Regions from separate parts of the Streptomyces phaeolivaceus genome, predicted to be linked through region 2. Evidence: riboswitches for the same ligand, from Rfam matches in the RefSeq annotation. Region 2 holds a riboswitch; the other holds the start of a gene.
The links. A riboswitch is a leader RNA that binds a small molecule or an ion and turns the genes downstream of it on or off. The one in region 2 is predicted to bind glycine.

Region 1 (14,715 bases), 6.2 Mb from region 2:
AAGATGTCGTCGACCGGGCCGCGCTCCACACAGCGCCCGCCGTACATCACGAGGATGTCGTCGGCGATCTCGGCGACCACGCCGAGGTCGTGCGTGATGATGATGACCGCGGAGCCGAACTCCTTCTGCAGGTCCCGGATCAGGTCGAGGATCTGCGCCTGCACGGTCACGTCGAGCGCGGTGGTCGGCTCGTCGGCGATCAGCAGTTCGGGGTTGTTGACCAGGGCCATGGCGATCATCGCGCGCTGACGCATACCGCCGGAGAACTCGTGCGGGTAGCCGTCGAGGCGCTTGTGGGGTTCGGGGATGCCGACGCGGTCGAGCAGTTCGACGGCACGCTTGCGCGCGACCTTCTTGCTGACGTCGTGGTGGACGCGGTACGCCTCCACGATCTGGCTGCCGACCTTGTAGTACGGGTGCATCGCGGACAGCGGGTCCTGGAAGATCATCGCCATGTCGCGGCCGCGCAGCTGGCGCACCTCGTCGGGGCTCGCCCCGACGAGTTCCTTGCCGTCCAGCCAGATCTCGCCGGACATCCGCACGTTCTTGCCGCGCGCGCCGAGCCGGTGCAGGCCCATGATCGCCAGCGAGGTCACCGACTTGCCGGAGCCGGACTCGCCGACGATGCCGAGGGTCTTGCCCTTCTCCAGCTGGAAGGAGAGACCGTCGACGGACTTGACCAGGCCGTCGTCGGTCGGGAAGTGCACCTTGAGGTCGCGCACTTCGAGGAACGCCTCGGGGGCGTCCCCGGCGCGTGCGGGCTCGCCGACGGCGGCCCCGGTCTTGGACAGTTCGGTCACGAGAGCCTCACCCGCGGGTCGATCGTGGCGTACAACAGGTCCACCACAAGGTTCATGAAGACGACGAAGAACGCCGCGAGCAGGGTCACCCCGAGGATCGGGGGCAGGTCGTTCGTGGTGATCGACTGGACCGCGTACTCGCCGATACCGTGCAGGGAGAACACGGTCTCGGTGATCAGGGCACCGCCGAGGAGCAGACCGACGTCCATGCCGAAGACCGTCACCAGCGGCGTCAGCGCGGCCCGCAGACCGTGCTTGACGACCACGTTGCGCTCCCGCAGTCCCTTGGCCCGCGCGGTGCGGATGTAGTCCTCGTTCATCGTCTCCAGCATGCCCGAGCGGGTGAGCCGGGCGTAGATGGCCGAGTAGAGGAGCGCCAGCGAGCACCAGGGCAGGAAGAGGGTGTTGGCCCACTGCGAGGGGTTCTCGGTGAAGGGGACGTACGTCCTGCCGAAGATCTCCAGCTGGTAGCTGAACAGCAGCAGGGCGAGCTGACCGGTGAAGAACATGGGCAGCGAGACGCCCGCGAGGGCCACGCCCATGGCGGCCCGGTCGAAGATCGAGCCGGGCTTCAGGGCCGAGATGACACCGGCGATGATGCCGCCCAGCAGCCACAGCACGGCGGCACCGGCCGCGAGCGAGATCGTCACGGGGAGCCTGCTGGTGAGCTGCGGCCAGACCTCCAGGTGGTCCTTGAAGGAGTAGCCGAAGCAGGGCGCGTCGCAGCGGACCGTGGTGGGACCGAGGTCGTACGTGGCACCGGAGACGATCCCCTTGAGGAAGTTCCAGTACTGCTCGTAGACCGGCTGGTCCAGGCCGAGGTTCCGCTTGACCGCCGCGATGTCCTCGGGCGTGGGGTTCTTGCCGATGTACTGCTGTGCCAGCTGGTCGACGGACTGCCCGGCGAGCTTCGGCAGGATGAAGAAGATGCCGAAGGTGACCGCGGTGACGACGAGCAGCAGGATCACCGCCGCGATCGTCCGGCGGATGATGTACGAGATCACGAGGACCGGCGCCGGCGCCCGCGGGTGTGTTCACCCGCGGGCGCCAATGCCTTCACCTGCCTTCCGGGGCTACTTCTTTTCCTTGGCACCGATGTTGAGGTAGTCGTACTGACCGCTGAAGGCCGAGGACGACACCAGGTTGGTGGCGTACGGCGAGCGGTACAGCAGGACCTTGAAGTAGGTCAGCGGCACGATGGCGGCCTGCTCCATGACCTTCTTGTCGACCTCGGTGTACGCGGCGGTGCGGGCGGCCTCGTCGGTGTTGCCGATCGCGTCGTCCAGCAGCTTGTTGATCGCCGGGTCGTCCAGCTCGGAGAGGTTGGTGTTGCCGGACTCGCCGATGGCCTTGCCGTGCACGATCTGCTGCAGGAAGCCGTAGCCGGTGGGCCAGTCGGAGCCCCACTGCATCATGATCAGACCGATGTTGTTCTTCTTGTTGAACGCGGGGACACCCGCGTAGTCCGAGAAGTACTTGCCCGACGGGTACTGCTTGATGTCGGCCTCGATGCCGACCTTCTTCAGCGCCTCGACGACCGCGGTGGCCGCGTCGACCTCGCCCTGCCGGTCGGTGCGGGCGGAGATGGAGGTCTTGAAGCCGCCCTCCTTGCCACAGGCCTTCAGGTGCTCCTTGGCCTTGGCGACGTCACCCTTGCTGTCCGGGGTGGCGTACAGGTCGTCCTTCGCGTAGCCCGAGACATCGGTGGGCAGGACGGTGGAGGCGATGTCACCGCGGATCGGGCCGCCCATCGCGGTCTGCACGGCGACCTTGTCGATCGCGTACTCGACGGCCTTGCGGCACTCGACGTTGTCGAACGGCGCGACCTTGGTGTTGATCGCCGTGTAGACGAGCCGGCCGCCGAGCGCGTTGTCGGTGTTGGCCAGCTGGTCCTTGTCCTTGAGGACCTGGGCCTGCGTCTGGGCGTCGACACCGGTGCCCTGGATGTCGATCATGGTGTCGCCGGCCATCACGTCCTTGTCGATGGTGGCCTTGTTGACCTTCAGGTTCACCACGATCTTGTCCGGGTACTGCTTGCGCAGCGGGTCCGTCTTGGCGTCCCACTGGTCGTTGCGCACCAGGACGATCTGCTTGCCCTCGTCGTACTTCTCGAACTTGTACGAGCCGGAGGAGACGACCTTCTTGGTGTAGTCGACGCCGGTGTCCTTGGCCTTCGGCACCGGAGCCGTCTGCGGCATGCTCGCCAGGTAGTCGAACTCGGAGAACGCCTTGTTCAGCTTGAAGACGATGGTGTGGTCGTCCGGCGTCTCGATGGAGGCGATGCCCTTGTCGCTCTTGTCCGCGTAGGGGCCCTTGTACTTGTCCGGGTCGTTCAGCATCTGCTGGAAGTAGTTCGGACCGAGGGAGAGCACGTCACGCGCGAAGTTCGAACGCTCCACGGCGTACTTGACGTCCTTGGAGGTGACCGCGGTGCCGTCCTCGTACTTGACGCCCTGACGGATCTTGTACGTCCACGTCTTTCCGCCGTCGCTGGGCGTGCCCGCGCTCTCCGCGAGGTCCGGCACCAGCTCGTTGCCCGCGTCGCCCGCGCCGGGCTTGAACGTCATGAGCGGACGCGCGTAGAGGCGGCTGAAGTTGAAGCCGTAGGCGTAGTACATGTTGCCCGGGTCGAGGGACTCGGGGGCGTCGGAGCTGGCGTACGTGACCGTGCCGCCCTTCTCCGTCGACTCGTTCACGACACCCTTGGTCGCGGCGTTGGCGCCGGCCCCCTTGGGGGCGTCGTCCGTGCCGTCATCCGCCTTGCTGCACGCGGACAGAAGCAGTCCGGCGGCGCTCGCAACCGCGACCGCGGCCATTGCTGACCTTCGCATGATGGTCGGTTTCCCCTTCGTAGTTGGACAGTTGTGTGGGACGACAGACCGCAGACGTCAGCGGCTGCGGGGGTCGAGGGCGTCCCGGAGGCCGTCACCGAGAAGGTTGAAGGCCAGCACCGTGATGAAGATCGCGAGGCCGGGAACGATCATGTACTGCGGGTCGACCTCGAAGAAGTCGACCGCCTGGTTGAGCATGCCGCCCCAGGATGCCTGCGGCGGCTGGATACCGACGCCGAGGAAGCTCAGCGACGCCTCGAAGATGATGTTCGTCGGGATGAGCAGCGTCGAGTAGACGATGATCGGCGCGACGAGGTTGGGCAGCAGTTCCTTGAACAGGACGTACGGGCCGCCGGCCCCCATCCCGCGCGAGGCGTCGATGAACTCGCGCTCGCGCAGCGCCAGTGTCTGACCGCGCACGATGCGTCCCATGTACGGCCAGTTGAAGAAGCCGATGACGAAGATCAGCACCGTGATGTGCAGCGGCAGTCCTTCGAGACCGAAGGCGCCGCCCTGCAGCGTCGCGGAGATGGCGATCGCGAACAGCAGCAGCGGGAACGCCAGGAAGGTGTCCATCAGCCGGCTCACGATCGTGTCCACCCGGCCGCCGTAGTAGCCGGCGACCAGGCCGAGCACCACGCCGATGGCGTTGGACAGGATCGTCGCCCCGAAGGCCACGACCAGGGAGACCCAGGAGCCCTCCAGGATGCGGGCGAGGATGTCACGGCCGAACTTCGGCTCCACGCCGAGCGGGTGGTCCCAGCTCATCCCGCCGAAGTCGCCTTTGGGCAGGGAGGTGTTGGCGTCGATCAGATCCTGGTTGAACGCGTTGGGGTCGAGCCCCAGCATCGACTGCAGCGGCCGGGAGAGGGCCGCGATCAGGATCAGCAGGACGACGACGACTCCGCCGGCCACCGCCACCTTGTCGCGCTTGAAGCGGGTCCAGGCGATCTGACCGAGCGAACGGCCCTCGATCTTCTTCGCCTCGACGCCCTCCAGCACGGCCTCGGGTTGTGCCTCGGCCTGCGATCCGGTCGTCTCAATGGGTGCGGTCATCGTCCCTCGTGCTTGCCCGTGCCGGTGGTTGCCGACTGTGCCTGGCGGCCGCCCGGGTCTGCGGTGCGGTCCGTCACCACTGCTGCTCTCTTGCTCTGTGACTACTGATGGGTACGGGAGGAGGTACGGCACCGAACTTCACCGCGTGAACAGCGTGTTCGCCGGATCCCCCCATCGCTCTGGGGGAGTCTTCAACGGTCGCGCGATCAGGCACCAGACTTGGCGACGAATGTATGCGCAACCGTGATGTGGCCAGCAGGGTTCCGCTATGCGGACGTGACGCTCTGTTGAGCGGTGGAAACCCGCCCGGGTGCGGCTCGCCGGCTCCCGGATGTGACGGCTCAGTACCCGCCGGGGTATCCGTAGCCGCCGGCCGCCGGGGCCTGGGCGGGGGCGGCGTGGGCCTCGCGGTCGTAGAAGGGGCGGGCGCCGGCCCGCAGCCACATGGCGACCGGGTCGTACTCGTCGGACATGGCGACCGTGGAGACGGGCAGGCCGTCGGGGACCGCGCCGATGGACTGCTGCATCATCGCGCGCACCGAGTCGACGGCGGGCGGCGAGGTGTCGTACACATCGAGGCCGATGGCCAGGTACGGGGCGCCCAGCGCGGGCTGCACCCAGGCGCGGCGCAGCGAGCGCACGGCGGGGGTGCGGTGGGCGTTCTGTGTCAGCAGGGCGTAGAACTGCGGGATCTCGATGGCCGGGTCGGAGAGCCGGAGGGGGCCCGCGGGCTGCCGCTCCAGGCCGGTGGCGATACGGCGCAGATCGAGCCAGGGGATGCCGACGCCGCCGCCCGGCGCGTGCGGGTTGAGCCAGAGGCCGTAGTGGTCGGGGTACAGGGTGCGGGCCACGTCGAGGCCGTCGACCACCTCGTAACTGCGGTTCCAGCCACTGGCGGAGAGCTCCTGGGCGGAGGTGACGCAGGGGGCGTAGTTGAACCCGTCGACCTCCATGTTCCCGTACTGGGCGTCCGGGGAGCCGGCCTGGCCGTGCCAGAGCAGCATCCAGATCTGGCCGGAGGACGGGGAGGCGAGGGCACGCAGCAGCGCCTCGTAGGCGTCGTAACGCCCGGGGGTCACCTGGCGCAGCATGTGCTCGACGTTGCCGCTGCCGCTGCCGCTCACGTTGCCGCCCTTCGGTGTTGGACCCTGGTTGCAGGACCAGCTTAGGTGGTGTGCTGGTTGAGCCGATCAGGGCTCGGGGGTTGTTGTGCGTTGCGGGGTGCGGGTGCGTCGTGGCTGGTCGCGCCCACGCGGCGGAGCCGCATATGGATACAGCCCCGCGCCCCTGAGGACAAAAGACGGGCTCGGGGGTCAGTAGCCCTGTTGGTAGAAGGGCCGCACCTTTTCGCGGAGCCAGTCGCCCACCGGGTCCTGGGCCACGTCCAGGAAGACCATGTTCACCGGCCAGGGGACGGGGGTCTTGGTGAGGGCGCGGCCGAGGGCGGCGAGGGGGAGGGCGCGGTCGGCCTCCCAGGAGGCCAGGTCGACGCCGATGAACATGACGGGGTGGGCGGTCTCGATGGTGGCGAGGCAGCGGCGGGCGGAGAGGACGACCCCGGTCGCGGCGAACTCGGCGGAGGCGGCGGCCAGGAAGTCGACGGGGTCGTCCTGCCAGTCCGGTTCGTGGAGCCGGACCCGGGCTCCGTTCGCCGAGCCGTCCAGCGGGGTCCGCCCGGCCCGGCACACTTCGGCGACGGCGGGCGGCGGCAGCGGGATGCCCACCACACCGTCCGGGTTGAGGGCGAGACCGATCTGCGGGGGCAGTCCGCGCGCGAACTCGACGGCCGGGGCGATCGTGTACGACATGTGGCTGCCGACGACCTGGCGGAACTGCTCCTCGGAGCTGAAGACCGGCACATACGCCTGCCCGTCGAACTCCATGGTCGGCAGGTCCAGCTGACCGCTCCGCGGACCGCCGCCCTCCGGCAGCGGCACCCAGACGAAGCTGCGGGCCAGCACCTCCACGATTCGTGCCCCGGCCTGGGGCACCCCGAGCGAGGCGGACAGCACCTCCTCCAGCTCGTTGCCGGGCCACCCGCCGTGCCCATGGGGATACGCCTGTGCCGGAAAGTCCGCCGGGAAGTCCATCTGCTGCCTACCGCTTTGCTCCGTGATGCTGTTGTAGCTGCACCTTAATTGGTTCCGGCCCGGGAGCGCGCCCCCCGCGGCTCCGGGCTCACCCCACGAAGTCGATCCGCTTCAGAACGTCCGCGGCGGCCCGGTCGATGATCACCGCCGCCCCGCACCCCTGGGGCAGCCGCCCCTTCTCCACCGAACGCAGCAGCCGGGTCATCGCCCCCCGGTGCCGGGCGAACGCGTACCGCGACACCCCGCGCCCGCGCTCCCGCTGCCCGTCCCGCGCCTCACCGGGTGTGACGTCGAGCAGCAGCAGATGCAGTGTGCCGCCGCGCCGGCGGGCCTCGCGCGCCAGCCAGCTGCGGACCCAGGCCTGCGCCCCGCAGTCGTGCACGACGACGCCCTCCCCCGAGCGGAGGGCGCGCCGCAGCCCCGCGTAGTGCGCGAGGCGCACGAGGGGGCGGTAGACCGCGTACGGCAGATGGCGGGCGAAGCGCGCGTCGAAGCGGTCACGGGTGTCCTGGGAGTCGATCCGGACGCCGGGGACGGCCCGGCGCATCAGGGTCGACTTGCCGCTGCCGGGGAGCCCGGTGACCACCACCAGGTCGACCGGGCCGAAGGACAGGCCGTGCGGGCTGCGCCCCGCACGCTCCCTGAGGTCCCGGACGACCGCCCTCGGGAACGGGCCGCACGCCTCACCGACCGGTGCGACGGGCTGCTTGGGCATCGCGATGCCCGACGTCGTCGCGTACGCCGTGGTCCTGTTCACCGTGATCGTCCTCCCCAGGGGTATGAGAGGTCCCATCCCCACAGACTGTAAAGAGAAGGTAATGCCCGATCCCTCCTGGTTCAGTCCTCGTATTGCCACAAGAGTGCTACGGACCGCCGTGTCTGCCTTGAAAGCTCCCCCTGACGTACCGCGTCGATGCGTGCGATGATGTCCGCGCCAACTGCATACCGGCCGCTTGAATCCGCGCGGGAGAGTTCCCAGCGACAGTTCGCTGGGGCGCCGAAGGAGCAAGTCCCTCCCTTGAATCTCTCAGGCCCCGATACCGCGCGGGCGAGGCAGATCTGAAAAGCGGGCCGTATCTCCCCTTCGCGGGAGGCGGCTCCACCCACGGTGCAAGTCACGGCCATCGGTACGTACACCGGTACGTACGGTCGTGGTGAACCTCTCAGGTTCCGATGACAGATGGGGAGGACTTTCCTCACCCGTCATCCGTCGTCCGTCATGCCCTGGGAGCGTCACACCGATGAGCAGCAGCCCCACCACCGCACCCCGCCGTACCGCGCTCGACGCCCTGCATCGCTCGCTCGGCGCGACGATGACCGACTTCGCGGGCTGGGACATGCCCCTGCGCTACGGCTCGGAGCGCGACGAGCACACGGCCGTCCGCACGCGGGCCGGTCTCTTCGATCTCTCCCACATGGGCGAGATCACCGTCACCGGCCCGGGGGCCGCCGCGCTGCTCGATCACGCGCTGGTCGGCGACATCGGCGGGGTGCGGCCGGGCCGCGCCCGGTACACCATGATCTGCCGCGAGGACGGCGGCATCCTCGACGACCTGATCGTCTACCGACTGGCGGAGACCGAGGCCGGTTCCTCGACCTGTCTGGTCGTCGCGAACGCCTCCAACGCCCAGGTGGTGCTGGACGCGCTCGTGGAGCGCTCCGCCGGGTTCGACGCCGAGGTCCGGGACGACCGGGACGGGTACGCGCTGCTCGCCGTGCAGGGCCCCGAGTCGCCGGGGATCGTCAAGGCCCTCACCGACGCCGACCTCGACGGTCTGAAGTACTACGCGGGACTGCCCGGCACGGTCGCCGGGGTGCCCGCGCTGATCGCGCGCACCGGGTACACCGGCGAGGACGGCTTCGAGCTGTTCGTGAATCCGGAGCACGCCGTCGAGCTGTGGCAGGCGCTGACCAAGGCGGGCGAGGGCGTCGGCCTGGTGCCCTGCGGGCTGTCCTGCCGGGACACGCTGCGCCTGGAGGCGGGGATGCCGCTGTACGGGCACGAGCTGTCCACCGCGCTGACGCCCTTCGACGCCGGGCTCGGACGGGTCGTGAAGTTCGAGAAGTCCGGGCAGCCGGCCGACTTCGTCGGGCGTACCGCGCTCGCCGAGGCCGCCGCCCGCGCCGAGTCCGCGCCGCCGCGGGTGCTCGTCGGACTGGTCGCCGAGGGCCGCCGGGTGCCGCGCGCCGGCTACCCGGTCGTCGCCGACGGCCGGGTGATCGGCGAGGTCACCTCCGGCGCGCCCTCCCCGACGCTGGGCCGGCCGATCGCCATGGCCTACGTCGACGCCACGCACGCCGCGCCGGGCACCGTCGGTGTGGGTGTGGACATCCGGGGCAGCCACGAGCCGTACGAGGTCGTGGCGCTGCCGTTCTACAAGCGGCGGAAGTAGACACTGGGCGCCGGGTCGCCCGCCCCAGGCGTGACCCTGCGCACGTTTCCGCTGCTCAGCAGTGGTTTCAGCAGTCCCCCATTCATCAGCACTCCCCGCGTACAGGAGAATTCAGGCCATGAGCAACCCCCAGCAGCTGCGCTACAGCAAGGAGCACGAGTGGCTGTCGGGCGCCGAGGACGGCGTCTCGACGGTCGGCATCACGGAGTTCGCGGCGAACGCGCTCGGCGATGTCGTCTACGCCCAGCTTCCCGAGGTGGGCTCCACGGTGACCGCGGGCGAGACCTGTGGCGAACTGGAGTCCACGAAGTCCGTCAGCGATCTGTACTCGCCGGTCTCCGGTGAGATCACCGAGATCAACGAGGACGTCGTCAACGACCCGTCGCTGGTGAACACCGCCCCGTTCGAGGGCGGCTGGCTGTTCAAGGTACGCGTCGCGCAGGAGCCGGACGATCTGCTCTCCGCCGACGAGTACGTCGCCCACACCGCCGGCTGAGAAGACTCGATCGAGACTGAGGACTGAGGTCGCACGCATGTCGCTTCTGAACACGCCCCTGCACGAGCTGGACCCGGAGGTCGCCGCCGCCGTCGACGCCGAGCTGCACCGCCAGCAGTCCACGCTGGAGATGATCGCCTCGGAGAACTTCGCTCCGGTCGCGGTGATGGAGGCCCAGGGCACGGTCCTGACCAACAAGTACGCCGAGGGCTACCCCGGGCGCCGCTACTACGGCGGCTGCGAGCACGTCGACGTCACCGAGCAGATCGCCATCGACCGGCTCAAGGAGCTGTTCGGCGCCGAGTACGCCAACGTCCAGCCGCACTCGGGTGCCTCCGCCAACCAGGCCGCGCTGTTCGCGCTCGCCCAGCCCGGCGACACGATCCTCGGGCTGGACCTCGCCCACGGCGGCCACCTCACCCACGGCATGCGCCTGAACTTCTCCGGCAAGCAGTTCGACGTGATCGCCTACCACGTGGACACCGCCACCGGACTGGTCGACATGGCCGAGCTGGAGAAGCTCGCCAAGGAGCACCGGCCCAAGGTGATCATCGCGGGCTGGTCGGCGTACCCGCGTCAGCTGGACTTCGCGGAGTTCCGGCGGATCGCCGACGAGGTCGGCGCGTACCTCTGGGTCGACATGGCGCACTTCGCCGGTCTGGTCGCGGCCGGGCTGCACCCCAACCCGGTCGAGCACGCGGACGTGGTCACCTCCACGACCCACAAGACCCTCGGCGGCCCGCGCGGCGGGATCATCCTCGCCAGGAAGGAGTTCGCGAAGAAGCTCAACTCCTCGGTGTTCCCCGGGTTCCAGGGCGGTCCGCTGGAGCATGTGATCGCGGCGAAGGCGGTGTCCTTCAAGGTCGCGGCGAGCGAGGAGTTCAAGGAGCGCCAGCGGCGTACGGTCGAGGGCGCGAAGATCCTCGCCGAGCGGCTGACCGCTGCGGACGCGCGCGAGGCCGGGGTCGACGTCCTGTCCGGCGGCACCGACGTGCATCTGATCCTGGTCGATCTGCGCGCCTCCGAGCTGGACGGGCAGCAGGCCGAGGACCGGCTCCACGAGGTCGGCATCACCGTCAACCGCAACGCCGTCCCCAACGACCCGCGTCCCCCGATGGTGACCTCCGGGCTGCGTATCGGTACGCCCGCGCTGGCCACCCGCGGCTTCACCGCCGAGGACTTCACCGAGGTCGCGGACGTCATCGCCGAGGCGCTGAAGCCGTCGTACGACGTGGAGGCGCTGAAGGCCCGGGTCCGGGCCCTGGCGGACAAGCACCCGCTGTACCCGGGGCTGGGGAAGTAAACCCCGGCTTCATCGCTCCGTAGTCCCGCTTTCCGGGGCACCGCGCACACTGGGGAACGAGCGCGGTGCCCCACTCCCCGCACCACCCTCCCCCGTTCTGAGGAGTCACCGTGGCCATCTCCGTCTTCGACCTTTTCTCGGTCGGTATCGGCCCGTCCAGCTCCCACACGGTCGGCCCGATGCGGGCCGCCCGGATGTTCGCCCGCCGGCTGCGCAACGAGGAACTGCTCACGGGCGTCGCCTCGGTACGTGTCGAGCTGTACGGCTCGCTGGGCGCGACCGGCCACGGGCACGGCACCCCGAAGGCCGTGCTCCTGGGTCTGGAGGGCGCGTCGCCGCGCACGGTGGACGTCGAGTCCGCCGACGACCGGGTGGAGACGATCAAGGAGTCGGGCCGTATCCGGCTGCTCGACGACCACGAGATCCCCTTCGACTTCGACCGGGACCTGATCCTGCACCGCCGCGAGACCCTGCCCTACCACGCCAACGGCATGACGATCTGGGCGTACGACACGGCGGGTGCGGAGCTGCTGTCGAAGACGTACTACTCGGTGGGCGGCGGCTTCGTCGTGGACGAGGACGCGGTCGGCGCGGACCGCATCAGACTCGACGACACGCCCCTCAAGTACCCCTTCCGCACGGGCGACGAGCTGCTGCGCGTGGCGAAGGAGACGGGCCTGTCGATCTCCGCGCTGATGCTGGAGAACGAGCGGGCCTGGCGCACCGAGGACGAGATCCGCTCCGGTCTCCTCGACATCTGGCGGGTCATGCGGGTGTGCGTCTCGCGCGGCATGTCCCGCGAGGGCATCCTGCCGGGCGGGCTGCGGGTGCGCCGCCGGGCCGCCATGTCGGCCCGCCAACTCCGGGCCGAGGGCGACCCGTTGCCCCGCTCCATGGAGTGGATCACGCTCTACGCGATGGCCGTGAACGAGGAGAACGCGGCCGGCGGCCGGGTGGTGACGGCGCCCACGAACGGCGCGGCCGGGATCATCCCCGCCGTTCTGCACTACTACATCAACTTCGTGCCCGGCGCCGACGAGGAGGGCGTCGTCCGCTTCCTCCTCGCCGCCGGCGCGATCGGCATGCTGTTCAAGGAGAACGCGTCCATCTCCGGCGCCGAGGTCGGCTGCCAGGGCGAGGTCGGCTCCGCCTGCTCGATGGCGGCGGGCGCGCTGGCGGAGGTGCTGGGCGGCAGCCCCGAACAGGTGGAGAACGCGGCCGAGATCGGCATGGAGCACAACCTCGGGCTCACCTGCGACCCCGTCGGCGGCCTGGTCCAGATCCCCTGCATCGAACGCAACGGCATGGCCGCGGTGAAGGCCGTCACGGCGGCCAGGATGGCGATGCGCGGCGACGGCACCCACAAGGTGTCCCTCGACAAGGTCATCAAGACGATGAAGGACACCGGCGCCGACATGAGCGTCAAGTACAAGGAGACGGCGCGGGGCGGGCTGGCGGTGAACATCATCGAATGCTGATGCGATTGCTCTGCCACGCGGAGCCCGTGGACGCATATGCCACCGGAAATCGGCCCTTGCGAAAAAAGAAACAAGGGCTACATCCACTACAAAATCATTACAAAAAATTTACATATTTGAAGGAACCGCACCTTTGGCGAAATATTGCCAAATATCGACCGAGAGCCATCAGTCACCAGCCGTCCTCATGTGTTAACTTTCAACATCATCCCCTATGTCAAGAGGGACGGTGGCAGAACGTGGCCGACGAGGCGTTTGCGACAGAGGCGTTTGCAACAGAGGCGCGTCAAGTAGCTGATTCCATCGAGGAACACGCAAACGATGTACTGGCCGCGTACAAGGCCGAACTCCACGCTGCCCGGAATTTGCTCGACCGCAATCCCGCGATGCTCGACCAAACCCTCACACACGCCCTGCAGATAATCACCGATGTCGCCAACTGCCTCCGCATCGGTTCGTTCCAGGTGAGCCCGAGCCACAAAAGGATTTCACGCTCCATCGGATCCAGTCGAGCGGCGAGTGGCGTGAACACACAGGAGTCACTCGTTGCCGCGTCACTGTTCCACGAAGCAGCTCTCTCCATCTGGGCACCGCTTCTGACGCAATCCACACAACCGTTGCGCCTGTTCTGCCTGGTGGCAGTGACCCTGGAGCGCAGCATTTCCTTACGAGTTCGCGAGGCGGTCTCGAGTTACACCGGATTCCTCCTCGACAAAATACATGACGTTCAGCTGGACGAACGACGCCACACTGCCCGCGACCTCCACGACCGAATCGGGAACAGCATGAGCGTCGCCCATCAGAACATCGAGCTTTTCCAGATTTTCCGTGAAAGTGATCCATTAAGGGCAAGCATCAAGCTTGATTTTGCCGAACAGGCCTTGCAGGAGGCTATGCAGAATCTGCGCGCAGTAACCTCAGATCTGCACTCCAGGAATTCATTCAACAATCTGGAGAAAGCCCTTTCGCACTACCTGGAGACCATGCAGAGGGATGATTTCGATATCCACCTGAAGGTGAGCGGAGACGAGCGCTGGGCTCCCTCGAATGTCCTGGACGAGGTATTTCTCATCACCAGAGAAGCCTCACATAATTCACTGCGTCACGCCTTTGCGTCCATACTGTTCATCAACATAACCATCACCCCCCATGAATTACATGCGTCGATCGAGGATGACGGCCGTGGATTCGAGCCCTCCCGAGAACCTGAGTCCACCGGGGTTGGCATATCCTCCATGCGCGCGCGCAGCAGGCTACTCGGCGGAACCATGCTCATCAGCAGTCGAATCGGTCAGGGAACCTTGGTGGAGTTCCTCATACCCTTGGGAAAGACGGCACCGATTTCATGAACGCACACGAAAAGACCCCGGCCTCGCTCACGGACCAGGAGAGAATCGCCCTCGTCCTCGTCGACGACCATGCCCTCGTCCGCGAAGGCCTCAGAGAGATCATCGATTCCCACGACGACATGACGGTGGTGGGCGAGGCAAGCCACAGCGAAGAAGCGCTCGCCCAGGTGGCGCGCCTGCGCCCGGACGTAGTGCTGCTTGACGTCGAGATACCCGGTGGAGAGTCGGCCGACACCGTGGCCAGAATGCGGTCTCTCTCACCGACAACGCAGATCATCATCGTCAGCATGTACGACGGTCCTCAGCTGTTGCGCCGCCTGATCAGCGCAGGAATCCGCGGTTACCTGCTCAAGAGTGTGCACCGGAGGGAACTCGTAGCGGCGATCCGAAGCGTCCACCACGACCCCAACCGTATGGTTCTCGCGGTTTCCCGCGCCTCCCTCACACAGCTTGAGCAGTCGGACGACGCCTTGCTCTCACCTCGCGAACTGGAAATTCTCCAACTGGTTGCCCAGGCGCTGAGCAACAGTCAGATCGCACATCGGCTCGTCCTTTCCGAGGCCACCGTCAAGCGTCATCTGCACAACGTGTTCGTCAAGCTCGATGCCAACTCCAGGATCGACGCAGTCAACAAGGCCATCAGCGCCTCCCTGATCCCACCGGGCCGCAAGTAGCCGGGCAGTCATGACCGGCGCGGCCGGGTGATCGTCCTGTGCGAGGCGAATCCACGGTTCCTGCCGGACGGATGCGCCCGCCCCTCTTCCAGACCTCGGCCCGCGGCCACGCCTGTGTGGGTGACCTCGTGCGGCTTGCCGCTCCGGTGGGATTACGCGCCGACCAAGGCGTCCGACAGCGTCGCTCAGTCCGCCGCCCCCTCCCCTCGTTCCCCAGCGGGAACGGGAAGTGGGAATGCCTCATA
Region 2 (14,715 bases):
GGCAGGAGGATCCGTCGATGTCGGCCCTGGTGTGTACGAGGTGCGGTAACCGCAACGCGGAGAACAGCCGCTTCTGCTCGAACTGCGGTGCTCCGCTGCGGGCCGGGGCCACCGCCGAGCGTCCCTCCGAGACGACCTCGACGATCTCCATCTCCGGCCTCGAGGCCTATGACTCCGAGGTCACCGGACAGACCCAGCTGCCGGCGCTCTCCCCGGAGGCCCAGGCCGCCGTCGACGCGCTGCCGCTCGGCTCGGCGCTGCTGGTCGTGCGCCGCGGTCCGAACGCGGGCAGCCGTTTCCTGCTGGACAGTGATCTGACCACGGCGGGCCGTCACCCGCAGAGCGACATCTTCCTGGACGACGTGACGGTGTCGCGTCGCCATGTGGAGTTCCGCCGGGGCCAGGACGGCTCGTTCACGGTCGCCGACGTCGGCAGCCTGAACGGCACGTACGTCAACCGTGAGCGGATCGACCAGGTCGCCCTGCACAACGGCGACGAGGTGCAGATCGGCAAGTACCGGCTGGTCTTCTACGCGAGCCAGCGGGGCTACTGACCCTCCCCCGGACCATGTCCGGGGGGACCCCAGGGAAGGTCCATGCTTCGAACAACGAGCGGTGGTGCCGACCACGGCACCACCGCCGCGGACAGTGGCCTGATGAGCATCGGCACGGTGCTGAACGCACTGCGTGAGGAGTTCCCCGAGGTAACGATCTCCAAGATCCGTTTTCTGGAGTCGGAAGGGCTCATCGAGCCGCAGCGGACCCCCTCGGGGTATCGCAAGTTCAGCGCCGGGGACGTCGAGCGGCTCGGACACGTCCTCAGGATGCAGCGGGACCACTATCTGCCGCTGAAGGTCATCCGCGAGTATCTGGAGGCCCTGGAGCGCGGTGAGGACGTACGGTTGCCGTCCGTGGGGCGTCAGCGGGACGCCGGTGACGGGGAGAGTCTGAGCGAGCTGTTCGGCTTCGGGGAGCCCGAGGAGGCGACGGCCGCCCGGATCGGGCGCGGTGAGCTGGTCGCCGGTGCCGGGATCGACGAGGAGCAGCTGGCCGAGTGGGAGTCGTACGGGCTGGTGGCCCCGCTGCCGGACGGGTCGTTCGACGCCGAGTCCCTCACTGTCGCCACGCTTGTGGTGGAACTGGGGCGGTTCGGTATCGAGCCCCGGCATCTGCGGGTGATGCGGGCCGCCGCGGACCGTGAGGCGGGGCTCGTCGACCAGGTCGTGGCGCCTCTGCGGCTGCACCGGAATCCGCAGACCAGGGCGCATGCGGAGGACAGGACGAGGGAACTGGCGGGGCTCACGGTGAAGCTGCACGCCGCGCTCGTGCAGAGCGCGCTGGGTGTACGGCTCCGCTGAGGTGCGGTGTTCGCCCGTGGCGGATCGGTGGGCCGATCCGAGCCCGACTACCCAAACATCCCGAGCACGGCCTAGGGTTGCTGTGTGAACGAGCTCGATGTCGTAGGTGTCCGGGTCGAAATGCCCTCCAACCAACCGATCGTGCTCCTGCGCGAAGTGGGAGGCGACCGTTACCTCCCCATCTGGATCGGGCCGGGGGAGGCGACGGCGATCGCTTTCGCCCAGCAGGGCATGGCCCCCGCGCGACCGCTGACCCACGACCTGTTCAAGGACGTGCTGGAGGCCGTCGGCCAGGAGCTCACGGAAGTGCGCATCACCGACCTGCGTGAGGGCGTCTTCTACGCGGAGCTGGTGTTCGCCAGTGGGGTTGAGGTGAGTGCCCGGCCCTCCGACGCCATAGCGCTGGCGCTGCGCACCGGGACGCCGATCTTCGGCAGTGACGGGGTGCTCGACGACGCGGGCATCGCAATCCCGGACGAGCAGGAGGACGAGGTGGAGAAGTTCCGCGAGTTCCTCGACCAGATCTCGCCCGAGGACTTCGGAACGAACAGTCAGTGAGGCCGGGCGGGCGGTCGTACGGGGCCGAGGGCCCTTGACACCGTCCGACGGCGGCCGTGACAGGTGGGTGGGCTGCTCGGTTCGGTCGGGATGCCCGTCCGGGGCCCGGCACATGCCGCGCGCCAGTGCGCTGTCAGGCAGTTGCGCTGCAGCGCATTCGGCTAGCCTTTCCCCACGGGAGGGCACGGGAAACCACTCTCAGGGTGATTATCACTCGGCGTGGCGAGTGCGGTGGTCGTTGACGCACCCCTGGTGGCTGCCTACCGTCGATGAGGCAGGTCAAGGACGGAGGTCGGCGTGAGAAGCAGCGGCGACGGTACGGCTGGGGGTGCCCCCGGACGCAGGCTGGGGGACGGCGGCCCGTACCCGCTTCACAGCAGCGCGGCCGGTCACGTCCCGCAGCGGCCCACGGCCGTGCAGGACAGCGCGGAAGCGGCGCCCGAGCCGCACGAGAACGTCGGCTACCGCGGCCCCACCGCGTGCGCGGCCGCCGGCATCACCTATCGGCAGCTCGACTACTGGGCCCGGACCGGCCTGGTGGAGCCGAGTGTGCGGTCCGCCCAGGGCTCGGGGACGCAGCGGCTCTACAGCTTCCGGGACGTCGTCGTCCTGAAGATCGTGAAACGGTTCCTCGACACGGGAGTGTCGCTGCAGAACATCCGCACCGCCGTCCAGCACCTGCGCGAGCGGGGCTTCAGCGATCTGGAGCGGATGACGCTGATGAGCGACGGGGCGACGGTCTACGAGTGCACCTCGCCCGACGAGGTCCACGCCCTGCTCCAGGGCGGCCAGGGGGTCTTCGGGATCGCCGTAGGGGTGGTCTGGCGTGATGTGGAAAGCGCTCTCTCCCAGCTGCACGGGGAGCGGGTCGACACGGGGGAGACGCTCGTGGGTCACAACCCGTCGGACGAGCTGGCGCGGCGGCGGAACCGGGCGGTCTGAGGGGCGTCCCCGCCCCCCGGCCGAGCGGTACGGGACTCCGGCGGTACGGGGCATTGTCAGTGGCGTAGGGCAGCATCGGAGATGTGAGAACCGCGCCCACGATCCTGCATCTCGACATGGATGCCTTCTACGCCTCGGCGGAGCAGGCGTCCAAGCCGAGTCTGCGGGGGAAAGCCGTTGTCGTGGGCGGGCTCGGGCCGCGTGGGGTGGTTGCGACCGCCTCGTACGAGGCGCGGGCCTTCGGGGTGCACTCGGCGATGCCGATGGCCCAGGCGCGTCGGCTCGCGCCGAACGCCGCGTATCTCACGCCGCGCTTCACGTTCTACCGGGCGATCAGCGATCAGGTCATGGGGCTGTTGCGTGATCTGTCGCCGCTGGTGGAGCCGCTGAGCCTGGACGAGGCGTTCGTGGACCTGGAGGCCGGGGACGCGGCCTGGGACGAGGCGTCGGCGCGGCTGGTGGGGGTGCGGTTGCGGGCGGACATCCGGGCGGTGACCGCGCTGACCGGATCCGTGGGGCTGGCCGCCTCCAAGATGCTCGCGAAGATCGCCTCCGAGCAGGCCAAGCCGGACGGGCTGGCGCTGATCGATCCGGGCACCGAGCGGGAGCTGCTGGGGCCGATGTCCGTACGGATCCTGCCGGGGGTGGGGCCGGCGACCGGGGACCATCTGCGGCGGGCCGGGATCACCACGGTCGAGGAGATCGTGGAGGCGGGCGAGGACGAGGTCGTACGGCTGCTCGGGAAGGCCCATGGGCACGGGCTGTACGCGATGGCGCTGGCGCGGGACGACCGGGCGGTGGTGGCCGAGCGGGACACGAAGTCGGTGTCGGTGGAGGACACCTACGACGTGGACATCCATGACCGGGTGCGGGTGCGGATGGAGGTGCGGCGGCTCGCGGACCGGTGTGTGCGGAGGTTGCGGGGGGCCGGGCTGTCCGGGCGGACGATCGTGTTGAAGGTGCGGCGGTACGACTTCTCCACGCTGACCCGGTCCGAGACGTTGCGGGGGCCGACGGACGACCCGGCGGTGGTGCGGGAGGCCGCGGGGCGGCTGCTGGAGGCCGTGGACACGACGGGTGGGGTGCGGCTGCTCGGGGTCGGGGTCAGCGGGCTCGCCGACTACACGCAGGAGGATCTGTTCGCGCAGGCGGCCGGGGAGCCGGAGCTTGTGGAGGAGGAGACGGTGGACGCCGAGGTGCCCGTGGTGGAGGCGGGCGCGGGTGCGGTCGCCGAGCGGCAGTGGAGGGCCGGGCACGACGTGCGGCATGCCGAGTACGGGCACGGGTGGGTGCAGGGTAGCGGGCTGGGGAGGGTGACCGTGCGGTTCGAGAGACCGGACGATGTGGGGCCTGGGCGGGTGCGGACCTTCAGGACCGATGATCCGGGGCTGGAGCCGGCGGAGCCGTTGCCGTTGGTGTCGGGTGCGGTGAGGGGCTGAGGTCGCACGGCACCGCCGGGGAACGACGCTGTGGCTCGGCGCCGTCGCGGCGGGATGAAGAGGGGCATGGCTTGAGGAGGGCGGGGGGCAAGAGGATGAGGTGGGGCGGGAGCAGGACGGGGGTGGCCGGTGGGGAGGCGGGGGCCGGGTTCAGGGGTCGTCCTGGCCTGTCACGTTGCCGAAGTTGTGGTCCGCGGGTGGCGGTGGGGCTATGTCCAGGCCGTAGTGGTGGTAGAGCTGGAGTTCCTGTTCGGGGGAGAGATGGCGGCCCACGCCGAAGTCGGGGGCGTCCTTGATGAGGGCGCGGTCGAAGGGGACGTGGAGGGTGCCTTCGGCGAGGTGGCTGGGCTCCAGGGGGACGAAGGCGTCCCGGCCGAAGAAGCCCATGCGTATCGCGGCCCACTCGGGGACACCGGTCGCGTCGTCGAGATAGACCTCGTCGACGGTGCCGATCTTGCTGCCCTTGCGGTCGAACGCCTTGCGGCCGATCAGATTGCGCGGATCGATGTCGGTCTGCACGGGCCCTCCAGGTGGTCGCAAAGGGGTGGCGCGTCGTCTCTCACCACTACGAAAAGCCACATCGGGGGCGGCGGCCACTCGAAGACCCGTGCGTTGACCGCGCTGATACGCTGGCAGCGGCTGTCGACCCCGTGCGGGAGAGTCCTCCGGACACCATCCGGAGGCGCCGAAGGAGCAACTCCTCCCCGGAATCTCTCAGGCTCACGTACCGCACGGACGAGGTCACTCTGGAAAGCAGAGCGGGTGTCATGGCATCCGCTCTCACCGACGGTGAAAGCCGGTTCGTACCTGGACCGGTGAAGCTCTCAGGTTGAGATGACAGAGGGGGAGGCCGTCGGGGCACCCGTGCCGTGGTGCCCCTCGAAGGTCGTGTCAGACCAGGAGGCCTCCGTAATGACCGCCCATCGCATTCCGCTCTCCGAACTCGAACAGGGAATCCCCTTCGAGCGGCGCCACATCGGCCCGGACGTCGAGGCACGGGCCAAGATGCTCGCGCACGTCGGATACGGCTCGCTCGACGAGCTGACGGCCGCCGCGGTCCCGGATGTGATCAAGAACGCCGAGGCGCTGGATCTGCCGGGCGCGCGCACCGAGGCCGAGGTGCTCGCCGAGCTGCGGTCGCTGGCGGACCGCAACCAGGTGCTCGGCTCGATGATCGGGCTCGGCTACTACGGGACCTTCACACCGCCGGTCATTCTGCGGAACGTCATGGAGAACCCGGCCTGGTACACCGCCTACACGCCGTATCAGCCCGAGATCTCCCAGGGGCGGCTGGAGGCGCTGCTCAACTTCCAGACCGTCGTCGCCGAACTGACCGGGCTGCCCACCTCCGGGGCCTCCCTGCTCGACGAGGGGACCGCCGCCGCCGAGGCCATGGCGTTGTCCCGGCGGATGGGGAAGAACAAGAAGGGGCTCTTCCTCGTCGACGCGGACGCGCTGCCGCAGACGATCGCCGTGATCGAGACCCGGGCCGAGCCGACCGGGGTCGAGGTCGTCGTGGCCGACCTCAGCCAGGGGATTCCGGCCGAGATCGCCTCTCGCGACATCAACGGGGTGCTGCTGCAGTACCCGGGCGCCTCCGGTGTCGTACGTGATCTGAAGCCGGTGATCGAGCAGGCGCACGCGCTCGGCGCGCTCGTCACCGTCGCCGCCGATCTGCTGGCACTGACGCTGCTCGCCTCGCCCGGTGAGCTGGGTGCGGACATCGCGGTGGGCACGACACAGCGGTTCGGTGTGCCGATGGGCTTCGGAGGGCCGCACGCGGGCTACATGGCCGTAGGGGAGAAGTTCGCACGCAGCCTGCCCGGACGGCTCGTCGGGGTGTCCGTGGACGCGGACGGACACAAGGCGTACCGGCTCGCCCTGCAGACGCGGGAGCAGCACATCCGCCGGGAGAAGGCGACCAGCAACATCTGTACGGCACAGGTGCTGCTCGCCGTGATGGCCGGGATGTACGCCGTCTACCACGGGCCCGAGGGGCTGCGGACCGTCGCCCGGCGTACGCACCGCTACGCCACCGTGCTCGCCGCCGGGCTCGCGGCCGGTGGGATCGAGGTCGTGCACGGGGCGTACTTCGACACGCTCACCGTGCGGGTGCCGGGACGGGCCGGTGAGGTCGTCGCCGCCGCGCGGGAACATGGCGTGAACCTGCACCTCGTGGACGCCGACCAGGTGTCCATCTCCTGCGACGAGACCACGACCAGGGCGCAGCTGGGCGCCGTATGGACCGCGTTCGGGGTGGAGGGCGACGTCGAGGCGCTCGACTCGGCCGCCGAGGACACGCTGCCCGAGGCGCTGCTGCGCACGGACGACTACCTCACGCACCCGGTCTTCCACGACCACCGCTCCGAGACCGCGATGCTGCGCTATCTGCGCCGGCTCGCCGACCGGGACTACGCGCTGGACCGGGGCATGATCCCGCTGGGCTCCTGCACGATGAAGCTCAACGCGACCACCGAGATGGAGCCGGTGACCTGGCCGGAGTTCGGGCAGCTGCACCCGTTCGCGCCCGCCGGGCAGGCGCAGGGGTATCTCACGCTCATCCGTGAGCTGGAGGAGCGGCTGGCGGAAGCCACCGGGTACGACAAGGTGTCGCTGCAGCCGAACGCGGGCTCGCAGGGTGAGCTGGCCGGGCTGCTGGCCGTACGCGGTTATCACCGGGCGCGTGGCGACGAGCAGCGGACCGTGTGTCTGATCCCGTCCTCCGCGCACGGGACGAACGCGGCGAGCGCGGTCATGGCCGGGATGAAGGTCGTCGTCGTGAAGACCGCCGAGGACGGTGAGATCGACGTCGAGGATCTGCGGGCCAAGATCGAGCAGTACCGCGACGAGCTGTCCGTGCTGATGATCACCTATCCGTCGACGCACGGCGTGTTCGAGGAGCACGTGGCCGAGATCTGCGCGCAGGTGCACGACGCGGGCGGTCAGGTGTACGTCGACGGCGCCAACCTCAACGCGCTGGTGGGCCTCGCCAAGCCGGGCCACTTCGGCGGGGACGTCTCGCACCTGAACCTGCACAAGACCTTCTGCATCCCGCACGGCGGCGGCGGTCCGGGCGTCGGCCCGGTGGCGGTGCGCGAGCATCTGGCGCCGTATCTGCCGAACCACCCGTTGCAGCCGGCGGCCGGCCCGGAGACGGGCGTGGGGCCGATCTCGGCGGCCCCGTGGGGGTCGGCGGGCATTCTGCCGATCTCCTGGGCGTACGTCCGGCTCATGGGCGGTGAGGGGCTGAAGCGGGCCACTCAGGTGGCGGTGCTCAGCGCCAACTACATCGCCAAGCGGCTGGAGCCGCACTACCCGGTGCTGTACACCGGTCCGGGCGGACTGGTGGCGCACGAGTGCATCATCGACCTGCGGCCGCTGGCCAAGTCGACCGGGGTGAGCGTCGACGACATCGCCAAGCGGCTGATCGACTACGGCTTCCACGCGCCGACGATGTCGTTCCCGGTGGCCGGGACGCTGATGATCGAGCCGACCGAGTCGGAGGACCTCGGCGAACTGGACCGGTTCTGCGAGGCGATGATCGCGATCCGCGCGGAGATCGAGAAGGTCGGCTCGGGTCAGTGGCCCGCGGACGACAACCCGCTGCGCAACGCTCCGCACACCGCGGCGGCGCTCGGCGGGGAGTGGAAGCACGCCTACACGCGCGCGGAGGCGGTCTTCCCGGCCGGGGTGTCGCCCGCCGACAAGTACTGGCCGCCGGTGCGCCGGATCGACCAGGCCTTCGGGGACCGGAACCTGGTCTGTTCCTGTCCGCCACTGGACGCCTACGAAGAGTAGTCACACCCGGATACGCGTCGGGGCCGGTTCGGAGAGTGCTTCTCCGGCCGGCCCCTCTTCTGTCCGGGCGGACGTCCTGTGCGGGGACGCTCACCCTGTGCGCACGTGAGTGCGGCTCAGGCGGCGGTCACCACACTGCCCATCGGGCGGTGCGGGGCGATGATCTGGCCGTCCGGCAGGAGCTCACCGGTGTCCTCGAAGAGCAGAACGCCGTTGCAGAGCAGGCTCCATCCCTGCTCCGGGTGGTGCGCCACGAGTCGGGCGCCTTCCCGGTCGGCGGATTCGGCAGTCGGGCACAGTGGCTGGTGCTGGCACATGGTTGTTGGGATCTTTCGGCTTGTCGTGTGGTCTGAGATGGCTGGTTTGTCTGACCCGCGGCTTGATGCCCCGTTCATGGCCGCCCCCCGTTGATAAATCGGTCCGGTCCCAGTGTTGCCCCACGGGCGTCAATCCGCAGGCATTTCGCAGCACGGCTTCTTCACAGGTTGATGACGCATCCCTCGCGCGGACGGTTCATCCCGACCGCACTGTCCCTTCGGGTGGTTCGCCGTGGCCGGATAGGGCTAGTCCTGCCGCGGGAAGGGCGTCCGAATAGCTCGTACGAGCGTATTGGCGCCCGAAAGAGCGGGAATTCTCGGTAACGGAAACAAGTGCCCCGCCACCGGTATATCGGCGGCGGGGCGCGAGCGGTGCGTGTGACGGGGCGACCCTGGTTTCGGACGGGGTTTCGGGTGGGGTTTCAGGCGGGCGATCCGAGGAGCGGCGCGGGTGAAAGGCGGGTGGTCAGCACCGGGAGGAGGTCGGCGACCCGGTGCGGGCGGTGGGCGGCGATGCCCGGTGGCGCGGGTGCCAGCGGGACCAGCAGATCGGTCGGTGCCGGGTGGCCGGTGGTGCCGTCGGCGGTGGGGTCGGCGTGCAGCCAGAGCGTGAGCATGTACAGCTCGGGCACCGACAGCAGGCGAGGCTGGTAGGGCTGCTGCATGACCTCGGCCTGGCGCAGGGCGCGCTCGGTGGAGGCGATGTACGGGCCCTCGAAGAAGTGCGAGAACGCCCAGCCGTCCGGGGTCAGCCGGGTCTCGGCGGCGGCCACGGCGCGGTCGCCACAGCGGATCAGGAACCGCCATCCGGTGAGCCGGGTGGCACCCGTGCCCTCCGGGGTGACGCGGTCGAGCACATGGACGGGCAGGGGCAGTTCGGGTACGGCCGGGCCCTGGGCGTTCTTCAGGGAGGGGGTTCGCGCCTCGTGGACGGCGGTGGGGGAACCGAGTGCCGTGAGGACGGTGCGCAGGGCGGGCGCGGGAGCCGGGGGGACATGCAGCGGCATGGTGGGTCGCCTCTCAATTCGACAGGCACGGTGGCGCGAGGGCGGGGGCGGACGGCGCTGTCAGCTCTCGGGGATCGGAGAGACGGGTGCCCGGGGTCCGGATGCGTGGGTCGGGTCCGCCGCGCAGGACCTGACGGCAGGACCGAGGACCGCGAGTGCCGGCTCTCAGCCTCGTTTGCGGAGTTTATACGACACGTGTTCACCAGAGGTTTCGTCTAGCCGTTCCGAATATGAAGAGCAAGGCGGTATCCGGTCGCCGGAACATGGACGTCACCCCGCTTTTCCGTGGGGGTGTGTCGGTGACCTCGGATTACCGTCGTGTGGCGGACGGCCGGTTCTCGTCGGCGCTTTTCACGAAAGCGCCCAGGGCGGAAAGCGCGTGCTCATTCTTGCCCGGTGAATGTGCCAGAAGCACGCCGAGTGAATAAGGTTGGACGTGACCGCGCTCAGCCTAGCGTGTGCAGGTCGTGCGTGGGACGTTATCGGTGGCTCGGCCTGGGCATCATCATCCGTGGACCCGGGACAGCAGTGGCCGGTTCGTCGGCCTGCCCATCCGAGGAGGGACACTTCGATGGGGGAGAAGGTCGTGGCGGGGCCGTTTGGCCTCTCCGATCGCCAGCAGTACCGCGACAAGCTCCGCCAGTGCCTGGCGGGGCTGGCACGGCTGTTGGAGGAGAAGCGGTTCGACCGCCCCAAGAACCTCATGGGTGTGGAGATCGAGTTGAACCTGGTCGACGGCGACGGTCTGCCGAGAATGATGAATGCGCAAGTACTGGAGCGGATTGCCAGCAGAGATTTCCAAACAGAACTCGCCATGTTCAATCTGGAAGTCAACATTGCCCCACACCGGCTGGGCGGCCGGGTATTCGACCAGCTTTCCGAGGAGCTGCGCACCTCCCTCGCCTATGCCGACCGCAAGGCGATCGAGGTGGGCGCGGGAATCGTGATGATCGGCATCCTGCCCACGCTGGGCCGTGACGACCTGGTCTCGTCGAATCTCTCGGCGGGCGACCGCTACACCCTACTGAACGATCAGATCGTCGCCGCCCGCGGCGAGGATTTCACCCTGGACATCGACGGGGTCGAGCGGCTCGTCTGCACCTCGAAGTCCATCGCGCCCGAGGCCGCCTGCACCTCCGTGCAGTTGCACCTCCAGGTCACCCCGGGCCGGTTCGCCGATGTGTGGAACGCCGCCCAGGCGGTCACCGCCGCGCAGATCGCCATCGGCGCCAACTCGCCCTTCCTGTTCGGGCACGAGCTGTGGCGGGAGTCGCGCCCGCCGCTGTTCCAGCAGTCCACCGACACCCGGCCGCCCGAACTCCAGGCCCAGGGGGTACGGCCGCGCACCTGGTTCGGGGAGCGGTGGATCTCCTCGGCGTTCGACCTGTTCGAGGAGAACCTGCGCTTCTTCCCGGCGCTGCTGCCCATCTGCGACGACGAGGATCCGATGGAGGTTCTCGACGCGGGCGGTGTGCCCTCGCTCGCCGAACTGACCCTGCACAACGGCACGATCTACCGCTGGAACCGCCCGGTCTACGGCATCGCCGACGGGGTCCCGCACCTGCGCGTCGAGAACCGGGTGCTGCCCGCCGGACCGACCATCACGGACGTCATCGCCAACGCCGCCTTCTACTACGGGGTCGTCCGCGCCCTCGCCGAGGAGTCGCGGCCGGTGTGGACGAGGCTGCCGTTCGAGGCCGCCGCGGCCAACTTCGACGAGGCGTGCCGGCACGGCATCGACGCACGGCTGCAGTGGCCGCGCGGGCGCTACGGCGGCGTCGGACCGGTGGACGCGGTGAACCTCGTACGGGACGAGTTGTTGCCGCTCGCGGAGGTGGGGCTGGACGCCTGGGGGGTCGAGCCGGTCGACCGGGACTTCTATCTCGGGGTGATCGAGGAGCGCTGCCGACGTCGGGTCAACGGGGCGTCCTGGCAGGTGGAAACGTTCCATCAGGCGCTGGCCAAGGGGCTCGGCAGGGACGCGGCGCTGGCCGCCACCACGCGGCGGTACGGCGAGCTGATGCACTCCGGGGAGCCCGTCCACAGCTGGCCGGTCGGATTGCCGGAACCGGTACCGCTGGGCTGAGACGCCCGGTGAGCCACCTGTGAGCCCCTGCGGGCTCCTGTGAGGTAAGCCGCCGGAATGTACGGAACCGCCGCGGGTGATGATGGACCCTCGGTGGGGCCGGACAACTGGAGGCGTGGGTGCAGGGGCAGGCGGAGTCGGTTGAGGGTGCGTTGCCGGGGGAGCGGCCGGGGCGACGGATCCTGAGGGACGAGACACTGCTCGTCCTCGCGGTCTCGCTCGGCGCGAGCGGGGTGTCCGCGCTGATCAGCTTCATCGGCTCGGTCACCAGGCCGGGCGGGCTGAAGGACCAGGCGGCCACCATGAACGCCTCGGCCGCGCCGGGGCGGCCCTGGCTCGACCTCGCGTGGCAGCTCTTCGGGATCACGACCGCCCTGGTGCCCGTCGCCCTGGTCGCGCACTTCCTGCTGCGCGAGGGCGCCGGGCTGCGCACCCTCGGGTTCGACCGGACGAGGCCATGGCCCGACCTCGGGCGGGGCGCGGCGATCGCCGCGGTGATCGGCAGCACGGGCATCGCCTTCTATCTGGCGGCCCGCGAACTCGGCTTCAACCTCACGGTGGTGCCGGAGGCGCTGCCCGAGGTGTGGTGGAAGTACCCCGTGCTGATCCTCTCCGCGATCCAGAACGCGGTCCTCGAAGAGGTCATCGTGGTCGCGTATCTGCTGCGCCGGCTCCAGCAGCTGGGCTGGTCGCCGGGCAGCGCGCTCGCCGCCAGCTCGGTGCTGCGCGGCTCGTACCACCTCTACCAGGGCATCGGCGGCTTCATCGGCAACATGGTGATGGGCGTGGTCTTCGTCTATCTGTACCGGCGGTGGGGGCGAGTGGGCCCGCTGGTGGTGGCCCACTCGCTGCTCGACATCGGGGCGTTCGTGGGATACGCGCTGCTGGCGGGGAAGGTGCCCTGGCTGCCGACCCCGTGAGCGGTGGCGTACGGTCCCGGGCGGCGCGGTGGTCGCGGTGGGGACCGTGCGGTCAGGCGAGGAGTTCGCCGTCGATGACGGTGACCGCGCGGCCGGAGAGCAGGGTGCGGTCGCCGCGGAGCTCGGTCCGGACGTTGCCCGAGCGGGCGGAGGCCTGGAGGCCGGTGAGGTCCGGGTTGCCCAGGCGCGCGGACCAGTACGGGGCGAGCGCGGTGTGGGCGCTGCCCGTGACCGGGTCCTCGTCGATGCCGAGGTTGGGGAAGAAGCAGCGCGAGACGTAGTCGTGGCCGGCGGTGGGGTCCTCGGCGCGGGCGGTGGCGATGAGGCCGCGCGCGGAGTAGCGGCCGAGGGAGCGCAGGTCGGGGGCGAGGCCCAGGACCGTCTTCTCGTCGGCGAGTTCCACCAGCAGGTCGCCGAGGTTCGGGCCGGTGTCGACGGCCCCGAGCGGCTCGGCTCCGAGGGCCTCGGCGACGCCCTCGGGGACGGCGACCGGGGTGAGGGGCGCGGTCGGGAAGTCGAGGGTGAGGGAGCCGTCCGGGCGGGGTGTGGCGACGAGGACACCGCTGCGGGTGGCGAACCGGACCGGGCCCTCGTGGGTGTGCGTACTGGTCAGGACGTGCGCGGTGGCCAGGGTGGCGTGGCCGCACATCGCCACCTCGGCGACCGGGGTGAACCAGCGCAGTGCCCAGTCGGCCTGGCCGCCGTCGGGGAGGGGGTGGGCGAACGCGGTCTCGGCGTGGTTGACCTCCTTGGCCACGTCCTGCAGCCAGGCGTCGTCGGGGAAGGCGTCGAGGAGGAGGACTCCGGCGGGGTTGCCGGAGAAGGGGCGGTCGGTGAAGGCGTCGACGATACGAATGCGCATGGGACGACGCTAGGTGGTCCGAGGAGCCGCGGGCCAAGGCCAATTCCAGGAAGGTGGACCGGTTTTCGGGGGCCAGTGGGCTTCGGCGGGGCGCGCGGCCTCGTACGGTGTGGGGTCGGTCGGTCAGTGGACCGAGAAGCCGCCGTCCACGAAGATCGACTGCCCGGTGATGTAGCCGGCGGAGCGGCCCGCCAGGAACACGGCCGCCCCGGCGAAGTCCTCGGCCAGGCCGTTGCGGCCGGCCAGGGTGCGCGCGGCGAGGGCGGCCACGGCCTCCGGGTCGGACGACAGCCTGGTGTTGAGCGAGGTCGGGACGAAGCCGGGGACCAGGGTGTTGCAGGTGACGCCGTGCGGCGACCACTCCTCGGCCTGTGACCGGGCCAGTGACTCCAGGGCGCCCTTGGAGACGCCGTACGCGCCGCTGCGGACGAACGCCCGGTGTGCCTGCTGGGAGGTGATGTGGATGATGCGGCCGTAGCCCCGCTCGGCCATGCCGGGGCCGAAGCGCTGGCCCAGCAGGAAGGGTGCGTCCAGGTTCAGGGCCATGGTGGTGTCCCACACGTCCTCGCCCAGCTCGCTCATCGGCGGGCGCAGGTTGACGCCGGCGCTGTTGACGAGGATGTCGGGCTCGCCGAACGCCTCTACCGCCTGCTCGGCCGCCGCGCGTACGCCGGCGCGGGTGCTCAGGTCGGCGCTCACTCGGGCCGCCCGGCAGCCGTCCGCCGTCAACTCGTCGACCGTGGCCGTCAGTTCAGCCTCCTTGCGCGCGACGATCACCACGCTCGCTCCCGCGCGGGCGAGGGCTCCGGTGATGGCCTTGCCGATGCCGGAGCTGCCGCCCGTCACGACGGCGACGCGGCCGTCCAGCGAGAACAGTGACGCGAGGTAGCTGTTGGAGATCATTCCCGCACCCTAGGCGGCGGGGTGACCGGCGTGCGATGCGGCGGCGTGCGGAGAACGTGGCCGATCGCGGAAGCGGTGTCCGTGGCGGTGGGGTGGATCGCGAGGGAGACATGGACCGGGGGTTGTCATGCGACCGGTCCCGATATATCGTTGAGGCATCGCGACAGATCAACGATGGAATGGAGTGATTGCGATGAGTTCCCGTGGACAGGACTTCGGATTCGAGCGTGGACATGGACGCCGTGGTGGGGAGCACCCCCACGGCCGAGGTGACGCCGAGGCGCTGCGCGCCGCCTTCGGGCCCTTCGGGCCGGGCCATGGTGGTCCCGGGCCGTTCGGACCGTTCGGTGGGGGCCCCTGGGGTGGGCGCGGCCGAGGCGGACCGAGGGGCAGGGCGCGGCGCGGCGATGTGCGCGCGTCGATCCTGGCTCTTCTCAAGGACAGGCCCATGCACGGCTACGAGATGATCCAGGAGATCGCCGAGCGCAGTGGCGGGGCGTGGAAGCCCAGCCCCGGTTCGGTGTA

Region 1: it holds a riboswitch for glycine, as region 2 does, so the genes downstream of both, gcvT (glycine cleavage system aminomethyltransferase GcvT) here and gcvP (aminomethyl-transferring glycine dehydrogenase) in region 2, are expected to answer to the same signal.

What each region holds. Positions count from the first base shown of each region.
Region 1 covers NZ_CP045096.1:7,510,173-7,524,887, reverse strand. Annotated here, with positions in the region: gene F9278_RS34735 (ABC transporter ATP-binding protein) at 1-800, opposite strand, end outside; gene F9278_RS34730 (ABC transporter permease) at 797-1,804, opposite strand; gene F9278_RS34725 (ABC transporter substrate-binding protein) at 1,874-3,631, opposite strand; gene F9278_RS34720 (ABC transporter permease) at 3,689-4,687, opposite strand; gene F9278_RS34715 (enhanced serine sensitivity protein SseB C-terminal domain-containing protein) at 5,029-5,778, opposite strand; gene F9278_RS34710 (enhanced serine sensitivity protein SseB) at 6,001-6,777, opposite strand; gene F9278_RS34705 (AAA family ATPase) at 6,866-7,534, opposite strand; glycine riboswitch at 7,732-7,830, shown strand; gene gcvT (glycine cleavage system aminomethyltransferase GcvT) at 8,019-9,170, shown strand; gene gcvH (glycine cleavage system protein GcvH) at 9,289-9,666, shown strand; gene glyA (serine hydroxymethyltransferase) at 9,704-10,969, shown strand; gene F9278_RS34685 (L-serine ammonia-lyase) at 11,080-12,447, shown strand; gene F9278_RS34680 (sensor histidine kinase) at 12,687-13,796, shown strand; gene F9278_RS34675 (response regulator) at 13,793-14,470, shown strand; gene F9278_RS34670 (aldo/keto reductase) at 14,656-14,715, opposite strand, start outside.
Region 2 covers NZ_CP045096.1:1,307,508-1,322,222, reverse strand. Annotated here, with positions in the region: gene F9278_RS06345 (FHA domain-containing protein) at 1-554, shown strand, start outside; gene ftsR (transcriptional regulator FtsR) at 597-1,358, shown strand; gene F9278_RS06335 (bifunctional nuclease family protein) at 1,443-1,916, shown strand; gene F9278_RS06330 (MerR family transcriptional regulator) at 2,331-2,858, shown strand; gene F9278_RS06325 (DNA polymerase IV) at 2,942-4,297, shown strand; gene F9278_RS06320 (PRC-barrel domain-containing protein) at 4,448-4,816, opposite strand; glycine riboswitch at 4,941-5,037, shown strand; gene gcvP (aminomethyl-transferring glycine dehydrogenase) at 5,210-8,095, shown strand; gene F9278_RS06310 (DUF5999 family protein) at 8,212-8,412, opposite strand; gene F9278_RS06305 (hypothetical protein) at 8,835-9,419, opposite strand; gene F9278_RS06300 (glutamate-cysteine ligase family protein) at 9,991-11,505, shown strand; gene F9278_RS06295 (CPBP family intramembrane glutamic endopeptidase) at 11,625-12,425, shown strand; gene F9278_RS06290 (PhzF family phenazine biosynthesis protein) at 12,478-13,287, opposite strand; gene F9278_RS06285 (SDR family NAD(P)-dependent oxidoreductase) at 13,411-14,190, opposite strand; gene F9278_RS06280 (PadR family transcriptional regulator) at 14,384-14,715, shown strand, end outside.